DNA from 3 places in the Thermoanaerobacter kivui genome. Region 1 is predicted to be linked to each of the others. Evidence: a T-box and tRNA genes for the amino acid it is inferred to sense, from the RefSeq annotation. Region 1 holds a T-box; the other regions hold tRNA genes.
What was found. The T-box of region 1 lies ahead of TKV_RS03855 (valine--tRNA ligase). A T-box ahead of a tRNA ligase gene usually reads a tRNA of that ligase, here a tRNA-Val.

Region 2: it has a tRNA-Val gene. The T-box ahead of TKV_RS03855 (valine--tRNA ligase) is inferred to sense a tRNA for this amino acid. The anticodon was not compared.
Region 3: it has a tRNA-Val gene. The T-box ahead of TKV_RS03855 (valine--tRNA ligase) is inferred to sense a tRNA for this amino acid. The anticodon was not compared.

What each region holds. Positions count from the first base shown of each region.
Region 1 covers NZ_CP009170.1:763,294-771,636, forward strand. The annotation lists gene TKV_RS13180 (hypothetical protein) at 1-7, shown strand, start outside; gene TKV_RS03825 (hypothetical protein) at 81-410, shown strand; gene TKV_RS03830 (lactococcin G-beta/enterocin 1071B family bacteriocin) at 737-937, shown strand; gene TKV_RS03835 (lactococcin G-alpha/enterocin 1071A family bacteriocin) at 1,017-1,220, shown strand; gene TKV_RS03840 (CPBP family intramembrane glutamic endopeptidase) at 1,397-1,873, shown strand; gene TKV_RS14110 (CPBP family glutamic-type intramembrane protease) at 2,125-2,463, shown strand; gene TKV_RS03845 (peptidase domain-containing ABC transporter) at 2,517-4,739, shown strand; gene TKV_RS03850 (HlyD family efflux transporter periplasmic adaptor subunit) at 4,745-6,130, shown strand; T-box leader at 6,207-6,408, shown strand; gene TKV_RS03855 (valine--tRNA ligase) at 6,450-8,343, shown strand, end outside.
Region 2 covers NZ_CP009170.1:1,533,654-1,541,996, reverse strand. The annotation lists gene pepV (dipeptidase PepV) at 1-177, shown strand, start outside; tRNA gene TKV_RS07860 (tRNA-Val) at 1,099-1,175, shown strand; gene TKV_RS07855 (prolipoprotein diacylglyceryl transferase) at 1,419-2,192, shown strand; gene TKV_RS07850 (Uma2 family endonuclease) at 2,494-3,066, shown strand; partial or broken gene TKV_RS13970 (GAF domain-containing protein) at 3,151-3,616, shown strand; gene TKV_RS07840 (NifU family protein) at 3,670-3,891, shown strand; gene TKV_RS07835 (hypothetical protein) at 3,990-5,471, shown strand; gene TKV_RS07830 (small, acid-soluble spore protein, alpha/beta type) at 5,475-5,645, shown strand; gene TKV_RS07825 (NAD-dependent protein deacylase) at 5,671-6,417, shown strand; gene TKV_RS07820 (cold-shock protein) at 6,492-6,695, shown strand; gene hslO (Hsp33 family molecular chaperone HslO) at 6,756-7,640, shown strand; tRNA gene TKV_RS07810 (tRNA-Val) at 7,766-7,841, shown strand; tRNA gene TKV_RS07805 (tRNA-Asp) at 7,843-7,919, shown strand; tRNA gene TKV_RS07800 (tRNA-Phe) at 7,925-8,000, shown strand; tRNA gene TKV_RS07795 (tRNA-Gly) at 8,005-8,080, shown strand; tRNA gene TKV_RS07790 (tRNA-Cys) at 8,085-8,159, shown strand.
Region 3 covers NZ_CP009170.1:1,542,413-1,550,755, forward strand. The annotation lists gene pepV (dipeptidase PepV) at 1-802, opposite strand, end outside; tRNA gene TKV_RS07870 (tRNA-Val) at 1,017-1,093, opposite strand; gene TKV_RS07875 (type I phosphomannose isomerase catalytic subunit) at 1,156-2,112, opposite strand; gene deoD (purine-nucleoside phosphorylase) at 2,179-2,880, opposite strand; partial or broken gene TKV_RS12840 (transposase) at 3,127-3,364, shown strand; gene TKV_RS13080 (hypothetical protein) at 3,375-3,680, opposite strand; rRNA gene rrf (5S ribosomal RNA) at 3,922-4,029, opposite strand; partial or broken gene TKV_RS14170 (IS5/IS1182 family transposase) at 4,291-4,473, shown strand; RNA gene rnpB (RNase P RNA component class A) at 4,536-4,927, opposite strand; gene TKV_RS07900 (Nif3-like dinuclear metal center hexameric protein) at 4,983-6,098, opposite strand; gene TKV_RS07905 (tRNA (adenine(22)-N(1))-methyltransferase) at 6,058-6,762, opposite strand; tRNA gene TKV_RS07910 (tRNA-Ile) at 6,831-6,906, opposite strand; tRNA gene TKV_RS07915 (tRNA-Asn) at 6,913-6,987, opposite strand; gene rpoD (RNA polymerase sigma factor RpoD) at 7,039-8,112, opposite strand; gene dnaG (DNA primase) at 8,144-8,343, opposite strand, start outside.

The DNA.
Region 1 (8,343 bases):
CCATTAATCTAATTGAACTTCGAGTTATCAGCAAGTTTATTTGCTGATAACTCGAAACTAAAGAAATGAGGTACGATAAAATGGGTTCTAAGAAAATGGAAAAACTATTGTTTTTTTTGACTTTTTTAATTTCTATAATTGCAGTTTTGTCTTCTTTGATATTTTTAATGAACTTATTGGTTTCAGGTAATATTGCTAATACAAATATTATAGTGGTAATAGCTTTGATATTTGATCCGTGTGTAATTTTAATACTTAATTATATAGTATACACTAAGAATTACAAGTATTCCCCGTTGAAACAACCTGATGAAGTGAAAGAAAAAATAATTATAGGATTTATCTGGGCAATTTCAATAGTAGTTTTGCTAACAATAGTTCTTGCTATTATTACAAATTTGAGTTTTTAGGTTTTTAAATAATGATTTTTAAATAACAAAAGTAGCGGAATAACTTTTGTAATTATGAGAACAATAAGTGCATTTAATAATGATTTTGATTATTCTATTAAAGAATGGAAGGAAAATAAAAAGCACCCTTATATTTTTCTATAGTTTGGAGTAAAAAAATACAAAAACTACAGAAAAACGTAGTAGTAGGTTTAGGAAAAACAAAAAAGAAAAGCGGGTTTTTTACATATCGTATAGTTGATAAAAAATTTGCCATGCATGGCAGTTTAAAATAAATAGGCGAAAGCTGTTGGTTTAAGTCAAGTTAAAAAGAAGGAGGGAGGAAGATGGAAGCTAGTTTAAACCAACCTAATTCTAATATGTTGTATTTAACTGAAGATGAGTTACAAAAAATAAATGGAGGCAATCCATGGGAAACTTTAGGGAAATTAGGTACTCTAATAGGAATAATTGATGCAGTGTATGATTTTGGGAAGGGATTTGTTGATGGTTTTAAGGCAGCTTATGCTCGGGACCGTGATAAGTAAAATATATAAATAATGAAATTAGAATGTTCATTTTTCGCGTTAAAGTGGGTATCAAACCGAAAAAAGGAGTGTGAAATAAATGAATACAATAAAAGAAGAAGAATTACTCACTATTAATGGAGGCGATAATGGTTTTTTTTCTAAAGTTGGTTTCGTAGCAGGATATTTAACTTATTATCTAATGAAGGGTGCTTCTTATACGCAACCCAGTGCTTTTGAAATAATGAAAAAATCAAGAGAAAAAGAAAGAAATAAAGAACTTTTACTACAGGGATTGGTATAAGAGAGTGTAGTTTTTTAATGACAAATAGGTTATAAGCAGCTTTCGCCTATTTTAAAAATTTTTGTCTAATAACTAATATAATCTAATTTGCACTATATCATTATAGTTTTATGAAAAAATTTAGAAAAGAATTATGTTATTTTTTGTATTTTATGAAAAAAGGAGTATTTTAATTGATGAGTATCAATAAAAAGATTCAAGATTACCTAAATAATGTTTCAGATTATTCTTATATTTTGATAATGGTGATGTTTACATGGATGGCAAATGTTTTGACAGGATTATATACTAATATTTTTAATATTCCTTTTAAGAGGCCGCAATTCGGTATGTCGCCAATATTGATGCTTATTTTAGTAGGAATAGTAGGACCAATAATAGAAACATACCTTTTTCAAGTTGTTTTAATTTATTTTTTAAAAAAAATAAATTATTTAAATAACAACAAAGCTTTGCTTGTAATTGTAGCTTCAATAATTTTTGGGATATTGCATAATTATAGTTCTGATTACATAATTTTTGGTTTCCTCTTAGGGGTGATTTTAAATTATTCGTATTTAATATATAAAAATAAAACTCTGAGTTCATTTATTATTGCTCTAACTATACATATCATTTATAATATACTAGTTCTACTAGTTTTTTATTTATAATAACAGTCCTCACAAAACAACTAGTGTTTAAAAGTTAGATCTAAATGTTTGAAAAACATGAAAAGTTAAAGGAGTATTTTAATGAATATATGTAAAAAAATTCATGACTATTTAAATAACCTTTCTGATTTATGTTATATTCTAATAATGATAATACTTTCATAATTTAATAGATAACTTAATGGTCTTGTATGCTAATATTTTCTAATATTGATTTTAGTGGACCTGAATTTAATATGTCACCAATATTAATGTTTATTTTAGTAGGAATAATAGGTCCAGTATTAGAAACATACCTTTTCCAAGTTGTTTTACTTTACTTTTTAAGCAAGATAAACTATTTAAATAATCACAAGGCCTTACTTATAATTGTGGCTTCAATAATCTTTGGAATATTACATAGCTATAGCTTATTTTACATGATTTCAACTTTTTTAGCGGTAGTAATTTTAAATTATTCATATTTGATTTATAGAAATAAAACCCTAAGTTCATTTGCGATTGTTTTATCTATTCCTAGTATTCACAATATAATAGATGTACTGCTCTTCATAATTACCAATAGAAATACGTTAATATTTAACTTGTAATCTTATGATTGATTTAATGATGTTAGTGATAATTTTATAAAAGGTGAGATATTATGAACATATTTAAGCGCTATGTATGCATTAAACAACATGACATAAAAGATTGTGGAGCTGCATGTCTTGCAACAATATCGAAACAGTATGGATTAAAAATACCAATATCAAAAATAAGAGAAGTTGCAGGGACAGACAAACAGGGCACAAGTGCTTACGGTTTAATAAAAGCAGCAGAGAAACTTGGTTTTACAGCTAAAGGAGTTAAAGCAAACAAACCCGAAGATATTTTTAATGAATTTCCACTTCCTGCAATAGCCCATGTGATTATTGACGGGAGATTACTTCATTATGTGGTAATACATAAGATAACTAAAAAAGAATTAATTATTGCTGACCCTGCAAAGGGAATCGTAAGATATACTCCTAAAGAATTTTTTAAAATATGGACAGGCGTACTCATTCTTATGGTGCCAACAGTTCAATTTAAAAAAGGTGATGAAACGCAAGGACTATTTTCAAGATTCTTTTCATTATTAAAACCTCAAAAAAGACTGATAGTACACATATTTTTTGTATCCCTAGTATTTACTATTTTAGGAATTATAGGCTCATTCTATTTCAAATTCTTAATGGACTCCATACTTCCAAATGGCTTAGTTAAAACTCTTAATATGTTCTCAATAGGAATTATTGTATTATACATTTTTAAAATTTTACTGAATGCCTTTAGAACGCAGTTACTTTTATATTTAAGCCAAAATATTGATATACCATTGATGCTTGGATACTACAACCATGTCATTGAATTGCCTATGAATTTCTTTGATACGCGGGAAGTAGGAGAAATAATATCTCGTTTTAATGATGCAGCAAGGATAAGGGAAGCTATATCAGGAGCGACTCTTACTGTAATGATAGATACGTTAATGGTTATAATAGGTGGTGCTATATTATATAGTCAAAACCACATGCTATTTGGTATAACCCTTGTTCCTGTTATTTTATATGCTATTATTGTCTGGGTATTTAACAATCCTTTAAAAAACATAAATAGAACAATGATGGAAAATAATGCAAAATTGACATCTTATCTTGTAGAATCATTAAACGGGATTGGAACTGTAAAAGCATTCAATGCAGAACGGAAGGTAAATTTTGAAACAGAAAAGAGATTTATAAAATTTATAAAAAGTGCTTTTAAAAATGGATGGATGAATAATTTACAATCCTCATTAAAAAGTGGAGTAAAAAGTGTATTTGGAATTGTTTTACTATGGGTTGGAGCCAATGAAGTAATACATGGCAGGTTGTCCATAGGTGAACTTTTAACCTTTAATGCTTTACTTGCTTACTTTTTAGAGCCTATAGAAAATCTTATAAATCTTCAACCCCAAATACAGACAGCCTTAGTTGCAGCAGACCGATTAGGTGAAATACTAGATTTAGAAATAGAAAAGAGCAAAAATGAAGATAAAAAGATCAATCCTGCATCATTAAGAGGAGATATAGACTTTGTAAATGTAACTTTTAGGTATGGAACAAGGCAGAAGGTTTTAGATGACATAACTTTACACATCTCTTCAGGAGAAAAAATAGCACTTGTTGGTGAAAGCGGTTCGGGTAAAACAACTCTGGTAAAGCTCCTAATGAGTTTTTATCAACCGGAGAAAGGCGAAATACTTATAAATGGATATAATATAAAAGATATAAATTTAGAAGTTCTAAGAGAAAAAATTGCGTACATATCACAGAATGCTTTTTTCTTTAATGGCACTATCAGAGAAAATCTTACTCTTGGATCAGATAATATAGAATTTGAAGAAATAATAGAGGCTTGTAAAAAAGCCCAGATTCATGATTTTATTAATAGTCTACCTTTACGATATGAAACTATGTTAGAAGAAAATGGTGCAAATTTGTCTGGTGGGCAAAAGCAAAGACTTGCAATAGCAAGAGCAATCTTGAAAAAGCCTGATATATTAATAATGGATGAAGCTACTAGTAATTTGGATAGTACTACCGAAAAAACAATACATGATATGATAGATGAATTCAGTAAAGATATTACTACTATAATAATTGCTCATAGATTAAGTACTATTATGAGAAGTGATACTATATATGTTATGGATAAAGGAAAAATCGTAGAAAGTGGTAGTCATGAAGAATTAATGAGATTAGGAGGAAAGTATTATGAATTATGGAAGGACCAAATTCCAATATCTAATTACGAACTTGGAGATGAAGAAGCAGCAGCTTCTAATTCGATAGGAGCGTGACCTTTGTGAGAGAGATAGTACAAAATATAGAAGAACTTACAGACAGCAGAGAACTTTTAGAATCCAAACCGCATCCTATTGCGAGTGTTTCTGTTTATATTTTATTGCTTCTTATTATATCTTTCTTGATATGGTCTTATTTTAGCGAGAAAGAAATAGTAGTTAAAGCAAACGGAATTATAAGACCTTACAAAGAATTTATCATCTCAAACAAAGTGACAGGCAATGTGGAGAAAATATATGTTACAGATGGTCAAAAAGTGAAAAAAGGAGATGTTTTATACGTAATAGAGCATAAAAACTTAGAATTACAAAAATCCATATTAGAAAAACAACTTGCTAATAAGATTAGTGAAGTAGAAAATTTAAAAAAATTAAAAAATAGTATTCAGGATGGAAAAAACTATTTTGATAAAAGTTCTGAGAATGAAATGTATTATTACTATAAGTATTTAGATTTTTACATAAATAAAAAAGCCATAGAAAGCCAACTTTACGGTATTAATGTTCAGGCACAGAATATAGATAACATATTGGAGAATTTAAAAAATTTAAAAAAATCCATAGACCAAAATGAAAATAAGATAAACAATGACACTTCTTATTACAACCAATTTGTTGATTATCAAATGAATATTAATCAGAGACAGGATAAAATTGAGCAATTGCAAAATGCCTTAACTCAAAAATATTATGATGCAGAAAATACAGTTCAAAATGCAAAAGATGACCTTATAAGTTATCAAAATCAATATATGCTTAGCCTCAAGTCAAATATCGAGCAGAATGAAGAAAAACTCAAGGAAATCAAAGCTAATTTGAATAATGTAAATGTAGAAAAATTCACAGCAGATACCATAGCTCAAATAGAAGATAATATCTACTCCGATGAAAAAGAAATAGAGAAATTAAAAGGAGAACTTCAGAATATAAATCTTGCAATTGAGGATTATATAATAAAGTCTCCAGCAAACGGCAAAATTGATATGATAACGAGTATAAAAGAAGGAGATTTAATACAAAGTGGATTAGAAATGGTTAAAATTATTCCAGATAATTCAGAATATATAGTAAAACTTTATATTCCTAACAAAGATATTGCAGATATAAAAGTTGGCCAAAAAATAAAATATCATATTTTAGCTTTGCCTTATCAAGAATACGGAGAGCTGTCAGGTGAAATAGTAAAATTAAGTATAGACTCGAGATTAGACAAACAAAGTGGGCTTAATTACTATGAAGCAGAGGCGACCATTGATAATAAACCTCTGTATAATCGTAAAGGAGAAAAGAAAAACATAAAGGTGGGCATGATAGTAGAAGCCCATGTTATTGGCCATAGGGAAAAAATGCTTTACTATCTTTTAGAACAACTCAATTTGAAAGATTAGTTGAGTTCCTTTAACCTGTAGGGAATTAACTGTTGACAATTCATGAGATTTTATATATATTATATATCAAATGGAATATGAGGCTATGAAAGAGAGGAGTAAGTGTATACTGGCTAAAGAGAGGGATATCCCATGGGCTGAAAGGATTCCCGCCAAAGGTACACTGAAGGTAGCTCTGGAGCCTGTAAACCGAAGTTTAGTAGGTTTAAACGGGTCTGCCCGTTATAGCTTGAGTGATAAATGAAGGTGGTACCGCGAAATGCCCTTTCGCCCTTTGTGGGTGAAAGGGTTTTAAAATTCTGTAGAAGGAGTGTGAGGAATGAAAGAGATAGCTAAAACCTACAATCCAAAGGAATTTGAAGATAGAATTTATGCTTTTTGGATGGAAAAAGGATATTTTACTCCTAAAATAGACCCTGAAAAACAGCCATTTACCATTGTTATACCGCCTCCAAACATAACAGGGCAATTGCACATGGGACATGCACTTGATAATACTTTGCAGGACATATTGATAAGATGGAAAAGAATGCAGGGTTATGCAGCTTTGTGGATACCTGGCTCAGACCATGCCAGCATTGCGACGGAGATAAAAGTTTTAGACACGATAAGAGAAGAAACGGGGCTCACAAAGGAAGAAATAGGAAGAGAAGAGTTTTTGAAAAGGGCATGGGCATGGAAGGACAAATACGAAAACCGTATTTTAAGCCAATTAAAAAAGTTGGGTTCTTCTTGTGATTGGATAAGGACACGCTTTACTATGGATGAAGTATGTTCAAGGGCGGTAAGAGAGGTTTTTGTTTCACTCTATGAAAAAGGGCTCATATACAGAGGTGATAGGATAATAAATTGGTGCCCAGACTGCAACACTGCTTTATCTGATGCGGAAGTGGAACATAAAGAGCAAAAAGGGCATTTGTGGTACATCAAATATCCCATAAAAGGGGAAGATGGATATGTAGTTATAGCTACTACAAGGCCAGAGACGATGCTGGGGGATGTAGCAGTTGCTGTAAATCCTGATGATAAAAGGTATAAGGATGTGGTAGGTAAGACTTTGATACTGCCACTTGTGGGAAGGGAGATACCTGTAATTGCTGACAGCTACGTTGATCCTTCATTTGGAACAGGTGCTGTTAAAGTTACACCTGCTCACGACCCAAATGACTTTGAGATGGGGACAAGACACAATCTTCCATTTATCAATATAATGAATGAGAATGCGATAATCAATGAAAATGGGGGAAAATATAAAGGGCTTGATAGATATGAGGCGAGAGAAAAGATAGTAGAAGACCTCAAAAATCTCGGACTACTTCTAAAAGTTGAAGACCACGTTCACAATGTGGGACATTGTTACAGGTGCGATACGGTAGTTGAACCTCTACTTTCCAAGCAGTGGTTTGTAAAAATGGAGCCCTTAGCAAAACCTGCTTTAGAAGTTGTAAAAGAAGGAAAAATTAAGTTTGTCCCTGAAAGATTCGAAAAAATATACACTAATTGGTTAGAAAACATAAAGGATTGGTGTATTTCCAGGCAATTATGGTGGGGACACAGAATTCCTGCCTGGTACTGCGATGACTGTGGTCATATAACTGTATCGCGTAAAGACCCGCAAAAATGTGAAGCGTGCGGAAGCATACACATACATCAAGACGAAGATGTATTAGATACTTGGTTTAGTTCTGCACTTTGGCCTTTCTCTACTATGGGTTGGCCAGAAGAAACAGAAGATTTAAGATATTTCTATCCGACAGATGTACTTGTTACGGGATATGACATAATTTTCTTCTGGGTTGCAAGAATGATTTTTATGAGTTTGGAATTTATGAAAGAAGTGCCATTTAAGCATGTTTTGATACATGGTTTAGTCAGGGATGCTCAAGGTAGAAAAATGAGCAAATCTCTTGGCAATGGAATAGACCCGTTAGAGGTTATTGAAAAGTATGGAGCAGATACTTTAAGGTTTACATTAGTTATAGGAAATGCTCCAGGAAACGATATGAGGTTTAGTCAGGACAAAGTTGAACTCAGCAGAAACTTTGCAAATAAATTGTGGAACGCTTCAAGATATGTGTTGCTGAATTTAACTGATAATGATACTAATCTTTATACAGAGGGGTTAACTATTGCTGATAAGTGGATTTTGACAAGGTATAACAATATAGTAAAAGAAGTGACAGAGAATTTAGAAAAATTTGAGTTAGGAATAG
Region 2 (8,343 bases), 770 kb from region 1:
CTTTTGGCGATTGGTGGAGGAACATATGCAAAAGAAATGAAAAACATGGTGGCCTTTGGACCTGTATTTCCAGGGAAACCTGATTTGGCGCATCAGGCAAATGAATATATTGAGATAGAAGATTTAATATTGAACGCAAAGATATATGCTCATGCCATATATGAGCTGGCAAAATAAAATCCTTCACAACGAGGGATTTGAGTTTGTTGACAAACTTTTATGTTAAATTAAGTCTCCAGCTTTATATTAAAGTGCAGGCTTACGTATCTAAGTCGTGTCATAGGCTTCCTTTGGGCAGCTTCCGAATTCGCTTTCTTTCTTACATGAAAGGAAGCTTTAATTTAAGTTTACAAAAATTCTTTTAAGGAAATAATTATTTAAGAGCTGCTCATGGGAAGCTGCTTTTCCAAAACTTCGCCAAGACACACTAAGATACTTCCGCAATGCACTTTACGCATAAAAGCGGAGACTTTTTAAATGGACTTTGTCTACACTCTAAAATCCTTCACAACGAAGGATTTTATTTTAGTGTAAGATAGATTCCTGTTTCCTCTAAAATAAATCCCATATCCATCCAAAATAGAGAAGAATCATTTAAATAAACAGATATAACTCAAATATGTTTTAAAAAATTTGATATAACTTACTTCTTTTTCCAATCCTTTGTTATCATTTTCATTTGGTAACAAAAACTCATTTATTATAATTCTGTTAATTGGTTCATAGGGGTCTTGAAAAATTGTCAGCCAGATTCGCGATTTTTTTCATACCATTTAATAACACAAACCATTCAGTATCGTTTTCATATTTTAAAATATGTTGTGTAAAATTAATCCCTACAATTTTCTCTATTTCACTTTTCATTGTGGCAATATACTTATCGCGAGGAGTTCACTCAAAGTAGTGTTTATACACCTAAAAGATATAACATCATTCATGTTATTCCTCTTTTCTTAAAATAACATCTTTATTAATTGATAAGCTTTGTATATTATAAATTCTATAAAAACGTTTAAATTCCTTCTTTTATAGAAAGAAACTCAAAAATTAATGATTGACATATTTTAGAGGGATGTATATAATAAAAATAGAAGTTGTGGGGTTATAGCTCAGCTGGTCAGAGCGCTACGCTCACATCGTAGAGGTCACAGGTTCGATCCCTGTTAACCCCACCATATTTATTATGAAGGTCAAACGCTCAAAAAGAGCGTTATTTTTTATTTTGGTGCCCATTTGGTGCCCAAAATTTTTTCTATTTTTTGAATGGCATCTCTTTTTTTCCGGAGCCACATGAAAGCATTGTAAGGAAATTAAAGTCACCTCTTGACATATTATCGAAATGCTGTAGAATGATAGTATAATGAAAATCTTATTAAACTTTTTGGCGTTTTAAAAACTATTGCATGGAGGTTAATATAATGTACATTCCAACGATTAATCCTTATGCTTTTAAAATAGGACCTATTGCAGTCCATTGGTATGGAATTTTTATGGCACTTTCCATTGCTATAGGTGCATATTACTTATATAAACAGGCAATGAAATTAAATTATGATGAGGATTTTTTGTTAAACCTTTTAATGGTTGTAGTAATTTCAGGGGTAGTTGGAGCAAGGTTGATGTTTGTTTTGGCAAATTACCCTGAATGGTTTATTAAAAATCCTATTCAGGTGCTAAAGATTTATGAAGGTGGCTTGTCATGGCACGGAGCAGTTTTGGGAGGCTTTTTGGCGGGGCTTTACTATTGCCGTAAAAAAGGAGTAAGGATAAATCCATTAGAGGATTTTGCTGTTTTAGGACTTGCAATTGGAAACATATTAGTTAGAATTGGCAATATTTTCAATCAAGAAGTATTAGGGAGACCTACTGAGTTTGCTTTTGGTAGATGGCCTGCTCAACTGGTAGGAGTTGCTATGGGCATGATACTTCTTACTAGGTATTTTTATATACAAAAAAAACATATGCCTGATGGATACCAATTTTGGTCTTTTATATTTTACTATCAACTGATGAGAGGGTTAATTGAAGAAACTGTAAGGGATAATCCTTTAATATGGCCTGTATATTTAAATGAAAAATGGGGAATAGGATTTTTCACCTTGACTCAGTTGGTAACACCTTTCATTTTGATATTGGCATACTGGATGATAAGAAGAGTGTTAAATGACCCGAATAAACAATTTTACAATTAAACTGCCTTTGAGGCAGTTTTCTTATTTAAGGCAAATTAAGAAAAAAGGTAGATGGTATTCGTTAATCTTTATAATTTGTAAAGGTGATTAATTTAGTAACTTTAGTGAAGCCTTACAGGGGCTGTTTCTTGTTTATTTTTTATTGTCTAAATGGAAATATGTATGATAAAATGAAATCAAAGAAAACTTCAAGAAATTTTCCGATTTTTGAATCATCTTAGAATTACCTGAAAGGTGAATAAATAAATTTGCTCTGTGAATAAGTAATGAAAAGTGATAAAAAAGAAAGGAGGGTGGCAGTATGCCTCTACCAAAGGAGGATAAAATATACACTTATGCTGATTATTTAAAGTGGCCAGAAAATGAAAGGATAGAATTGATTAATGGACAAGTTTATTTAATGACACCTCCTTCAAGAATTCATCAAGAAATATTAGGAGCAATATTTTATCAATTTTACGATTATCTAAAAAATAGACCATGCAAAGTATATTTGGCACCTTTTGGTGTTAGGCTTCCTAAAGGCGATGAAAAAAGTAATGAAGAGATAAAAACTGTTGTTGAGCCAGATATGGTGGTTATCTGCGATGAATCAAAACTTGATAATGAAGGATGCAAAGGGGCTCCTGATTTAATTGTAGAGATTGTATCACCGTCAACAAGAAAAAGGGATAGAGTAGAAAAATTTAATCTGTATGAAAAACATGGTGTAAAAGAGTACTGGATTGTAGAGCCAGAAGATAAAATTGTGAGTGTATTTGTTTTGCAAGAAAACAAGAGATATGGGGTAAAAGTATATACTGATAAAGATAAAATTAAAGTTTCCCTCTTTGATGACCTTATAATTGATTTGGCGCTTATCTTTAACTATTGAGTAATCTAAATTGAAACTACTTTATTCTACCACATTTTAATGGTAAAATTATATTGGCAAATTTTTTACAGAGGAGCTGAAAGGATGGAAAAAAGAAAAGTTTTTGATGACTTATTAGTTAAGATTGACCAAAAAGCAAGAGAAATTGATGATATGGATGAATTTTATCGTGAAGTTGTTAAAATATTAGCAGACAATGTCCCTTACTACAATTGGACGGGTTTTTATTTCATGAAGGATGGAGAGTTAGTAATAGGACCTTATATTGGTAGACCTACAGAACATGTGAGAATAAAAGTGGGACAGGGTGTTTGTGGAAGGGCTGTCGCAGAAAAAAAATACTATAATTGTTGATGATGTGACAAAAGAAGACAATTATCTTGCCTGCAGCTTTGAGACAAAATCTGAAATTGTAGTGCCAATATGGGTACATGGCGAAATAATAGGAGAAATAGATATTGACAGTGATGACTTAAGGGCTTTTGATGAAGAAGATAAAAGATTTTTAGAAAAAGTTGCAGAAATTATAGGTCGAAAACTCAAAAAATAGATTTCCATTGATTTTTTGTGGTATAATAATTATATTAGGAAGGAGGATTAGCTATGAGAGAAAGAGTAGAAGAAGTATTAGAGCTTCTAAGACCATCTCTTCAATCAGACGGAGGAGATGTGGAACTTATTGATGTTACAGATGATGGGATTGTAAAAGTAAGGCTGACAGGTGCTTGTGGAGGATGCCCTTTTGCTACTTTGACGCTGAAAGAAGGCATTGAAAGGGCTCTCAAAGAAGAAATTCCTGAAGTTAAAGAAGTGATAGCAGTTTAAAAAATCCGGGTTATCCGGATTTTTTTTGCTATATAAGCAGGATTTTTTAACCATACATAGAATAGTATATATGGGAATATTTTCAAGGAGGTCTATGTATGGTTAAAAAATTTTGTTTAGCAGGATTGATTGTCTTGATGTTATTTCTAAATTTATCAAATGTCTATTCAGAAGTTAATACTTCTTCAGAAGAAAAAATATTACAAAAAATAACAATGGAAGTGCCTTTTACAAAGGGATTAAAATTGGTGGAACATAATCTGCAAAACGGGTTATACAGCTTTAAATTTAAAGGAAATAAACCCTTTAAGACTTTAAAAATTGTATATGATAGTGACAAAAATAAGTTAGATTATATAGACTATTACGTAGATACTTTTACACATTTTTACAATAATTTGCCAGTTAGATATTCAAAGGGTGAGTCGATAATTTTAGCACACAATTTGATATCTTTGATTACAGGAGAGGAATATCAATTTGTAAAAAGCCTTTTAGATGAGGAGTATATTGATGAGAGCTTAGAAAAACCACATATCTATAAGCTAATATTTAAAAAGGTGATAAACAATCTCATAGTGGATAATAGAGAAATAGTTGTGTACATAGATTCTCATTCAGGAGAAGTTGTTAAATTTTTTGCTGAAAATCTTTCGGAAGAAGTAGAATACGAAGATACAAAAAATATTAAAAGTGTTGATGAGATAAAAAGCTTATATCAAAGATATGTTGTTCCTCAGCTTATGCTTTATAATGATGGGAAAAAATATCGGTTTGTGTATATTCCCTCTTTAAATCCTCTGTTTTATGCCATTGATGCTAAAAGTGGTATTTTTACTGATTATAAAGGAAATGATATAAAAGAAGAAATGGCTAAGCTGGATTTTGTAAAGTTAAACATTAAAGACTCTGCGTTAAAAAATCCAGAGACAATTGCTCAAGATATAGCAAAAAATTTAAAAATAGATAAAATTTCTTTGCTCAAATCCGGTTATGTGAATAATTTTTATTTGACGGGTAAACCGGCTGTGACCTATGATTGGAATTTTACAAGTTTAAAAGACAAAATTTTAAATATAAATGTAGCAATTGATTCTCACGACCAAAGTGTTATTCACTTAGGTTTTGGTTATTGGAATTATAAGGAGAAAAATTTTAGAATACTTGATATGGAAGAGGCAAAGACATATGTGAAAGAACATCTTTATAATTATTTGTCTTGTGATTTTTTGGTAGCATATCCTATGAATTATCGAGATAATAAAATTTATACTTTTTATAGACAAACAAACAATACGATAATTTCTAATAATTATATAACCATTGAAACAAATAAGGAAGGAATAATTAAAAAAATAATTTTTAATTGGGATTATATTGATTTTCCAAAGATAGACAATACTATCAATACACAAGTTACTCAAAATATTTTTATAGATAGTGGTTTTAAACTGTACTATTTTATAACAAAGAATAAAAAAGGTAAATTAGTGTATATACCTAACTCTTTGGAGTTTATGATAGATGCCAGCACAGGGGAAAAGATATATTACAGTTCTTTAAATTGGGAGGAGGATTAGAGAATGGACAATGAAATTTTGAAACTTGAAGCGGCTGAAGAATTAGGACTTCTTGAAAAGGTAAAAAAAGTTGGATGGTCTAAGTTATCTGCCCAAGAAACTGGGAAGATAGGTTCAATAGTTAAGAAAAAGATGAAAATGCAACAGGAGGTAGGAAAAAAAGAAAAGTTGTGATATACTCTATTTGAGGTGAATTGCCATGGGGGATAAAAATTTGTTTGAAGAGGCTGCTCGCCTCATTAAGCAGTCAAGAAAAACTATTGTATTGACAGGAGCAGGTATATCAACGGAAAGTGGTATACCTGATTTTAGAAGCCCAGGAAGGGGTCTGTGGGAGAAGTTAGATCCAATGGAGGTTTTGTCAACGGGAGTATTGTACAATTTCCCGGAGGAATTTTATAAAGTTGGTTTCAAGATTTTGTCTTCAATGAGAAATGCTGAGCCTAATGAAGCTCATTACATATTAAGCGAAATGGAGAAAGAAGGTATAATTTTTGGAGTAATTACACAAAATATAGACAATCTTCATCAAAAAGCGGGTTCTAAAAATGTATTCGAAGTTCACGGCAATACGAGAGAAGGAAGTTGTTTACATTGTGGAAAAAAAGTCTCTTTTGAAGTTTTAGAGGAAAAAGTAAATAAAAAACAAATTCCTCCTCGCTGCGATGAGTGTGGTGGGTTACTGCGGCCTGATGTAGTACTATTTGGAGATCCTATGCCTTATGTTTTTGATTTGGCAGTAAAAGAAGTAAAGTCCAGCGATTTGTTAATAGTCATAGGTTCTTCTTTGGCAGTTTCGCCAGTGAACTTTTTGCCAGATATAGTAAGACATTTAATAATTATAAATGCGACAGAGACTCCTTATGACTATAAAGCTGATGTAGTTATAAGGGAAAAAGCAAGCTATGCGCTTAGAAATATATGGGATATTATAAAATTTCAATAAAAAATTTGACAATTCGATATATAAGTGCTATGATAGAGAAGTAAATTATTTATCAAGTTTGGAGGAAGATATAAATGGTAAGAGGTAAAGTAAAATGGTTTAATGCCGAGAAAGGCTATGGCTTTATTGAAAGGGAGGATGGCACAGACGTATTTGTCCATTACTCAGCAATTGAAGGTGATGGCTTTAAGACATTGGAGGAAGGACAAAAAGTTGAGTTCGAGGTAGTTGAAGCTGCAAAAGGACCACAAGCTTCTAAGGTAAGAAAGGTAAACTGACGTGAAATTAAACCCTAACATTAAATATGTTAGGGTTTTTTGATATAGGAGGTATTTACTATGAGTGATTACATTGTAAGAGCTACAGCTTATAATAATAAAATATTAGCTATTGCAGCTTTTTCAACACAAACTGCCCAGAAGGCTAAAGAAATTCACAATCTCACACCTACCACTTGTGCAGCTTTAGGAAGAGCTTTGACAGCTGTCGCTATGATGCGAGTTATGATGAAGGGTGAAAAAGACAAGGTCACTTTAGTTATAAAAGGTGATGGGCCTATAGGGAATATTGTTGCAGTGTCAAATTACCCGGGAATTGTCAAAGGGTATGTAGGAAATCCTACAGTGGATTTACCACTGTCTGAAAAAGGAAAATTAGATGTAGGCAAAGCTGTTGGTAAAAATGGATATGTGACTGTTATAAAAGATATAGGTTTAAAGGAACCTTACATTGGAACTGTAGAGCTTCAAACTGGGGAAATCGGGGAAGATATAGCCTATTATTTTTATGCCTCTGAGCAGGTACCTTCTGCTGTTGGGGTAGGAGTGTTAGTGGGAAAAGAAGGAAATGTTTTAGCTTCTGGAGGCTTTATTATACAGTTATTGCCTAATGTTGAAGAAGAAGTTGTAGCAAAGCTAGAGGAAGTACTCAGGAATATTTCTTCAGTTACAGAATTGTTAAGGAATGGATATCTACCAGAAGATATATTGAACCATATATTAGGGGAGATGGGACTTAATATTTTAGAAAGAGTAGATTTAAAATATGAATGTGATTGTTCACAAGAAAGATTTGAAACTGCTATAATTGCTCTTGGAAAAGAGGAGATAGAAAAACTTATTTCAGAAGGACAATCTGTTGAAGCTGTATGCCATTTTTGTGGTAAAAAGTATTTGATAGAGGAAAGTAGGCTTAAAGAATTGCTGAGAATTGCAGAGGAATAAAGCAAATTTAAGAGAATCATCGATATTTTTTATTTTTAATTAGACATAAAGGCGAAAAAATCCTCAAAATAGTGTTGACTAATAGCAGTTTTTTATGTATACTATTACTTGCACGGCAGTAGAATGGTCGTATAGCTCAGCTGGGAGAGCACCTGCCTTACAAGCAGGGGGTCATAGGTTCGAGTCCTATTGCGACCACCACGGCCCAATAGCTCAGTTGGTTAGAGCGCCAGCCTGTCACGCTGGAGGTCGAGGGTTCAAGTCCCTTTTGGGTCGCCAGTTATGCCTCGATAGCTCAGTTGGTAGAGCAAGGGACTGAAAATCCCTGTGTCAGTGGTTCGATTCCACTTCGAGGCACCATTATGCGGACATAGCTCAGTTGGTAGAGCATCACCTTGCCAAGGTGAGGGTCGCGAGTTCGAGTCTCGTTGTCCGCTCCAATATGGCGACATAGCCAAGTGGTAAGGCAGAGGTCTGCAAAACCTTTATTCCCCGGTTCGAATCCGGGTGTCGCCTCCATAAAAATATGAAACTTTAGTGAATCAGGTTATGAAAAAGCCCTAGAAGGGGCTTATATTTTTTAAATTTTGGTTCTTTGTCAATAGTTGGGGTGGGTATTTTTTTCTGAATGCTCACCTATAAATTTTTACAAAAAATATTTGTTAAATTATGTTAGTTATGATAAGAGATATAGCTAGAAGTA
Region 3 (8,343 bases), 780 kb from region 1:
CATGAGCAGAAACTCCTATGGACTTAATAGTTAACAAGTCATTGTTTTCTTCCGCCTTTATATCATAACCAGTTTCTTTTACAAAAGTTTGTAATTTTTCTTTTATTTCTCTCTTTTTATTTTCATCCTTTACTTCAAGTCCACATTCGCAATAATCAGGCACTACATTAGGTCTTTGACCACCACGAATATATTTTACTATTAAATTTTTAGGTTTCTTTTCAAAATCTTTGACAACTCTAAACATAGTAATACCTTTTTCTGCATATATGATAGGATATTGAGCATCAGGAGTAAACCCCATTGTCGGCACTTCGTCATGTTTTAAGTAATACTCTATCTCGTGAGAACCAGACTCTTCATTTGTTCCAAATAAAATCCTTACTCTTTTAGAAAGCTTTAATCCAGCGTCTTTTATCGCCTTCAAACCGTATAAAGCAGCAATAATTGGGCCTTTGTCATCTACAGTCCCTCTTCCATACATTTTACCATCGTGGATTTCAGCACCATAAGGCGGATAAATCCACCCGTCGCCTTCAGGAACCACATCCAAATGCCCTAACACTCCTATCATTTCTTCTCCTTCACCGTACTCCGCATATCCCACATAACCATCAACATTCTTTGTTCTAAACCCAAGGTTTTTAGCAATCTCTAAAGCTTTTTCTAATGCCTTGGCTACACCTTCACCATAAGGCATACCAGGCTTAGGGTTATCTTGAACACTTTTTATTCTGACAACCTCCTGCACTGATTTTATAATCTCATTCCTCATATTGTCTATGTAAGAATTCAAATTCATGTAAATCCCCCCAATTATTTGGTAATCACAGCTTTATTATATACCTTAAATAAAATGTTTTCAACAATTATCTCTATCTTTTTCCTATTTTTTGAGCTATGACATTCCAAAAAGAGTGGGTTTCAAAACCGAAAAGTTATAGAATTTGGGCACCAAATGGACACCAAAATAAAAAATAACGCTCTTTTTGAGCGTTTAACCTTCATAATAAATATGGTGGGGTTAACAGGGATCGAACCTGTGACCTCTACGATGTCAACGTAGCGCTCTGACCAGCTGAGCTATAACCCCACTTTTTTCTGCCTCTTATTATACAATTTTAAAAATGGGTTGTCAATATCACACCTCCGCCATTAAACATAAGCCTTAAGAATTTTACAATTACCTACAAGCAAATATTTTTGAATGGCTGCAGGTATCAAAACAGTCTCTCCAGCTTTTAGATTTATATTCAAGTTGTCATACCTAATTTCACAACTTCCCTCAACAGCAGTTAAGGTGTTGAATTTGCCACCCGTATTCAGTTCTACTTCTTTCTCCACTTTAATTATACTTACATCAAAATACGGAGATTTAACCACATGAGATATCTGCCCACCTTCTATATTTTCGAACTGTGGCACTATTTTATCAGTCTTTAAATCGAAATCTATCACTTCCAGAGCTTTTTCAACATGTAGCTCTCTTTTTCTGCCAAATTCATCAACTCTGTTGTAATCATAGATTCTATAAGTGAGGTCAGAATTTTGCTGAATTTCACATATAAGTATTCCTTCTCCTATGGCATGTACCATTCCAGAGAGTATGTAAACTACATCTCCCGCTTGTACCTCTACTTCTTTTAAACACTCCTCCAATCTTTCTTCTTGTAACAATTTTTTAAACTCTTCTTTTGTGGTACCCTCTTTTAAGCCACATACCAGTTTTGCCCCTGGCTTTGCATCAATTATGTACCACATCTCCGTCTTACCAGAATCCCCATTTTCATGTTTGAAGGCATACTCGTCGTCAGGGTGAACCTGCACGGATAGTTTGTCCTGCGCGTCAATTATTTTTATAAGAAGAGGAAATCTTTGATATTTTATGCCTTTGCCATATATTTCATCAGAAAATTTCTCAGCCACCACATTTAATTTCTCACCATCAAACTCTCCACCATCAACTATACTTACAGCAGTTCTATTGTCAGATATTGTCCACAGTTCTCCAACTTTTTTATCTAAAGGTATATCAAAGCCAAACCTTTCTCTTAATGCGTTTCCTCCCCATATTCTCTCCATAAAAATAGGTCTAAATTTCATAGGTTGCATAAAAATCATCTCCTTTCAAAGCCATTATTTTAAAAGAGGATAACATAAAGCTATCCTCTTTATAAATTATTCAGCTATTTCCAAGGCAATTTTTACCATATCCATGAAAGTCTTTTGTCTTTCCTCTGCAGATGTTGCTTCTCCCGTAACTAGACTGTCACTTACAGTCAATATTGTAAGTGCATCCACTTTGTATTTCGCTGCAAGCGTGTAAAGCCCCGCTGTTTCCATTTCTACTGCCAATACGCCAAATTTTGCCCATAGTTTCCAACTGTGATGGTCATCATGATAGAAAGTGTCTGTTGTGAGAATGTTTCCTACTTTGGGTTGTATTCCTTGTTCTATTGCTACGTCATAAGCCTTTTTGAGCAACTTAAAACTTGCAGTAGGAGCGTAATCCATTCCATTAAATCTAATTTTATTTATTGCAGAATCTGTTGAAGAGCTCATAGCGATTACTATGTCCCTTAATTTTATATCTGGCTGTAAAGCTCCGCAAGTTCCTATTCTAATGAGGTTTTTGACATTATAGCTGGTAATAAGCTCGTTTACATAAATAGACAAAGAAGGTACACCCATGCCTGTACCCTGGACTGATACTCTTTTACCTTTATAATACCCTGTAAAACCGTACATACCTCTAATTTCATTATAGCATTTTGCATCTTCAAGAAAATTTTCGGCTATGTATTTTGCCCTCAACGGGTCACCTGGTAACAGCACTGTCTGAGCAATCTCATTTTCTTTAGCTCCTATGTGTATGCTCATGCAAATCTCTCCTTTTATTAGTTTTACCATATATAATATTAGCAAAAAAGAAACATTAAATCAAACAAAAATCTACTAACCAAACAATTTTTCAATAAAAAATACCATGAAAGCCATGGTATCAGACTTTAGACAAAATTTCGGGATCCCGGTATAATAAAAGGGATCCCGCATTTTAATTTAAACAAAAAAATAAAAGGGGTAGAAAAAGATGTTATCAAAAAAAGATGATGCAAGACAAAACAAATAGAATTTGTAAGCATAGATCAATTAGTTCCCCAAGATCACCTATTGAGAAAAATAGAAAAAGTCATCAAATTTGATTTCATATATGACTTAGTAAAAGATAAATACTCCAAAGATTATGGTAGACCAAGTATAGACCCAGTAGTACTGATAAAAATATTATTCATTCAATACCTATTCGGTATACCATCATTGAGGAGGACAATAGCTGAAATAAAAACAAATGTACCTTATTTTTCTTTTTTTAGTCAAGTTTCCTTACACAAAATATTATACATCATCCCACACAAGAAAAAAACAAAAACACCAATTATACAAATATATATCTCTAAGGAATTAGAATTTTCTAAAGCATTTTTTCTTGTTACACTAAGAATTTTCTTGCCATCTCTTATAACTTCGAGATTTTTTCCATCTTTAGAGTATATAGTTGAAATGTTTCCTTTAAATTTTGTGTTTAATGCTTGTGCATTCGCAACATTGATTAAATTTGTTATCATAACAACAACCATTAAAAACACCGCAAGGAACTTTTTTGTAAAAATTTTATTCATTCACTTCTAACCTCCATCCATACAAATTTTATTTTGGAAGATCTTCCAATTCGATGGTAACATTTTATTATGAGAGTATCAACTTTCATTTTACGTCGTATTTTACTATCTTTATAAGCTTTTCTTTTTTTGTTTTTTGTTGTTTTCTAAGTTTTTCAAATAAAAATCTAAGACTAATTTTTGAAACATTAAAATAAAAAAGAGATAGTCCATTTTAAAAACAGACTACCTCTTTTTAAATTACCGGCAGCGACCTACTCTCCCGCGAAAGCAGTACCATCGGCGCTGGAGGGCTTAACTTCCGTGTTCGGCATGGGAATGGGTGTTTCACCTACGCTATATCGCCACTTATTCTTATTAATTTTTTGTTGCGAATAAATAGCCTTTAAATGCTAATACGTAGAATATAAAAATATAAACTATTATCCGTTGTTGTTATTGCGGTTTCAAACATCGCAATTAACTTTTAACATATTTTGGCAGTAATGCTCTTAAAAAGTGAAAAAATTTTTAATCAGGCTGTAATAATTTGAGAAAAAATATTTTATGCCCTTAAAAAATGCTATCATAATTTGAAAATCTTTGGAGATTTAATTTGAGAATTGACAGGACAATATTAAGAGGGATAAAAAAATTGTCCATGCAGGTGATGCTTATTTTCGCATGCATGAATTTAAAGAAATTAGCGACATGGTTATGGAAAAAAAGGAAGGGTTCTTCACCTTTCCATGATTTTTATCCAATATTTATCAAATTATATCCAAATACAAAGCAAACCCCACTTTTTACGTAGATAAAAAGTGGGGTTTGTCGTCAATCTGAGACACCATGAAAGTCATGGTGTCTTTTAAAAAATATGTGAGCAAGTCTATAAGCCGAGTTCTGTCGAGGATGGCCATCTATCTACGGTAGTCAGTTGCCCGACACCTTTAGCGGCATAACCCGAGGGAAACGGCGGGCCACCTACTCCCTCCTATTCGCCTTGCTCCAGGTGGGGTTTGCAGAGCAGACCAGTCGCCTGGTCCCTGGTGAGCTCTTACCTCACCTTTCCACCCTTACCTGGCACTAAATGTGTTATTTAATATTTTACATTAAGAATATATTTTCCATAACACATTTAGTGCCAGGCGGTATATTTCTGTTGCACTTTCCTTGGAGTCGCCTCCACCGGGTGTTACCCGGCACCCTGCCCTATGGAGCTCGGACTTTCCTCGTGCGAAATCGCACGCGGCCATCCGACTTACTCACATATTATATTTCTTGAATATATACTATCATATATATCATTATATGTCAATACTCTTACAAATAAACAAAAGGATCCTTTTGAGTTTCACTTACAATCACATCTATTTCATAACCTTGTTTTTGCGTTTCATCTATTATATATTCTGCTATAAACCTAACTGCAATATTTTCTGTTCCAAAATGCCCTGCATCAATTAGAGACAATCCGAGGTGTTGAGCTTCCACAGCATCGTGATAACCAATATCTGCTGTTATTAAGACATCCGCTCCTTTGAAAAACGCTTTATGAATAAGACTTGCACCGCTTCCTCCGCAGACTGCAACTTTTTTAATCTTTTTTTCAAGGTCTCCTACCACTCTCAAATTTGACAATTTCAGTTTTGCTTTAACTTGCAAAGCTAACTCTTTCAAAGTAGTTTCAGTTATATAACCTATCCTTCCAAGCCCATATTCTACTTTTATATTTTCTAAAGGATATACATCATAAGCAACTTCTTCATAAGGGTGTACGCTCAACATCGCCTTAATAACTTTTTCTAAAAGTTTTTGTGGAACTACCGTTTCTATTTTTACCTCAGAAGTCTTTTCAACTCTCCCTTTTTCTCCAATAAAGGGATTAGTCCCTTCCAATGGTCTAAAACTTCCTAATCCTGAAATCTGAAAAGTACAATCGCTGTAATTCCCAATAAAACCTGCTCCCGCACTACACATGGCATTTTTGACAACTTCTTCGTAGCCTTCTGGCACATAAACTGCAATCTTTTTATAACCTTCTGAATAGGTAACATCTAAAATCTCTCTGTCGTATATGCCCAAAACATTGCATAATATATCATTTATTCCATTTTGAGCTATGTCAAAACTGGTATGAGCTGCATAAAGAGATATATCGTTTTTTATAAGTCGGATCAGCAAAGAACCAACTGGATTATCAGTTCTTACATTCTTTATAGGCTTAAAAATTAACGGATGATGAGTGATAATCATGTCAACTTTCTTTTCAATTGCTTCTTTAACAACTTCAAAAGTTGTATCTAATGCCACTAAAACTTTAGATACATCTTTGGAGCCGTCTCCAACAATCAATCCAACGTTATCCCATTCTTCAGCAAGTTTTCGCGGTGCAAGCTTATCCATCATAGAAGCTATTGTTTGACATTTTAAGCCCATCCCTCAACACCTCGAATTTCTCTAATTTTTCTTTTAATTGATTATATTTTTTCTTCTCTTTTGGAAGTTTATTAATAATTCTCTGAATTTTATCTATTTTGTATTGCACAAAATCTTTTAACAAAGGATGATTTTTCTCTATGAGTTTTTGTCCTATATCATAATATATGTCATTTTTGATATTTTGTCTACCATGTTCTGCTACAAGTATTTCATAATACTTTTGTTTTTCTTTTACTAAATCTTCATCATAAATTTTATAACCATTCTCAACAAGATACTTTCTCAGATAATCAGAATCTCTCATGGGCTGTAATATAAATCTTTGGATGGTTTTCGCGATTTCTTTACTTTCCTCAAGTATTTGAGAAATTAAAATTCCACCCATTCCTGCAATTACAACAACTTCTACCTCATGAGGCTTTAAAACAGACAACCCATTTCCTAATCTCGTATCAATAAAGCCTTGCAATCCGCGCTTTTTTATTTCTTCTATAGCCTTATTCAGTGAACCTGATTTTAAATCAGAAGCTATTACGTAAGAAGCTATGTTATTTTCAATAAGGTAAACAGGAATAAAACCGTGGTCAGTTCCTATGTCCGCTACTTTTGTTCCATAAGGTATATATTCAACTATTTTTTTTAATCTCTCAGTCAGCTTCATAAAATCCTCCCAATAAAAAATAAAAAGCATTTGATAGCCTCAAATGCTTTTTAAAATATCTATTTTAATGGTGGGCCTTCAGGGATTTGAACCCCGGACCAATCGGTTATGAGCCGACCGCTCTGCCAGCTGAGCTAAAGGCCCAAAAAATGGCTCCTCAGGTAGGGCTCGAACCTACAACCTACCGGTTAACAGCCGGTTGCTCTACCATTGAGCTACTGAGGAATACAATAATAATTATACAGATTTTTGCCCCATTGTCAAGACAGCTATCTTTTAATCAAGAAAATCTTTCAATTTTTTAGATCGAGAAGGATGTCTCAATTTTCTCAACGCTTTTGCTTCAATTTGTCTTATGCGCTCTCTTGTAACATTAAATTCTTTACCGACTTCCTCTAATGTCCTTGCTCTACCATCATCAAGTCCAAATCTCAACCTTAATACCTTCTCTTCCCTCGGGGTTAAAGTGTCGAGAACATCCATCAATTGCTCTTTTAGCATTGTAAATGCAGCAGCCTCTGCTGGAGCTGGTGCATCTTCATCAGGTATAAAATCCCCGAGATGGCTATCCTCTTCTTCCCCAATCGGGGTTTCTAATGATACAGGCTCTTGAGCTATCTTCATTATCTCCCTTACTTTCTCTTCAGGCATACCCATTTCTTTTGCTAATTCCTCTGGAGTAGGTTCGCGACCCAATTCCTGCAACAGTTGTCTTTGAACTCTTATCAATTTGTTAATAGTTTCTACCATGTGGACAGGAATTCTTATTGTCCTTGCTTGGTCCGCAATAGCCCTTGTAATAGCCTGCCTTATCCACCATGTGGCATAGGTACTGAATTTATAGCCTTTTCTGTAGTCAAATTTTTCTACAGCTTTTAAAAGGCCTAAATTTCCCTCTTGTATCAAATCAAGGAAAAGCATTCCTCTTCCTACATATCTTTTGGCAATGCTCACTACAAGTCTTAAGTTAGCTTCTATAAGCCTTTTTTTAGCTTCTTCATCCCCCTGTTCTATTCTTTTGGCTAATTCTATTTCCTCTTCAGGAGTGAGAAGAGGAATCTTGCCTATCTCTTTTAAATACATTCTGACAGGGTCGTCTATGCTGATTCCCTCAGGAAGAGAAAGGTCAAGGTCTAAATCTTCTTCTGGTATTTCTTCCTGACGAGGTTCCTCTCCCACAATCTCTATACCCAAATCTTCAAAAGTATCATACACTTTTTCAATTTGGTCAGGATTCAAATCAATATCTTCTAAAGAATCCATTATCTCATTGTAGGTTAGCATCCCAGTTTTTTTCCCTTTATTGATAAGCTCTGTAATAGCTTCTTTAGACAATTTTTCGTTGTTCATAGGTTTCCCCTCCCTCTGGGTTTCTCTCCTTTTAGCCATTTTTTATCTTTAGCATCTCCTTTTCACAATTTTGTAATTCTATTAATAATTGCCTTTCAGCATCTATATTTCCAGCAATATGCGCTTTATTTATCTCTTCTTTGATTTTTTCTCTTTTTTTGATTAAATTATTGAAAATGATTTTGTTAATAGTATCATTGACGACTTGCTCTGTTATATCATCGCTTGCAT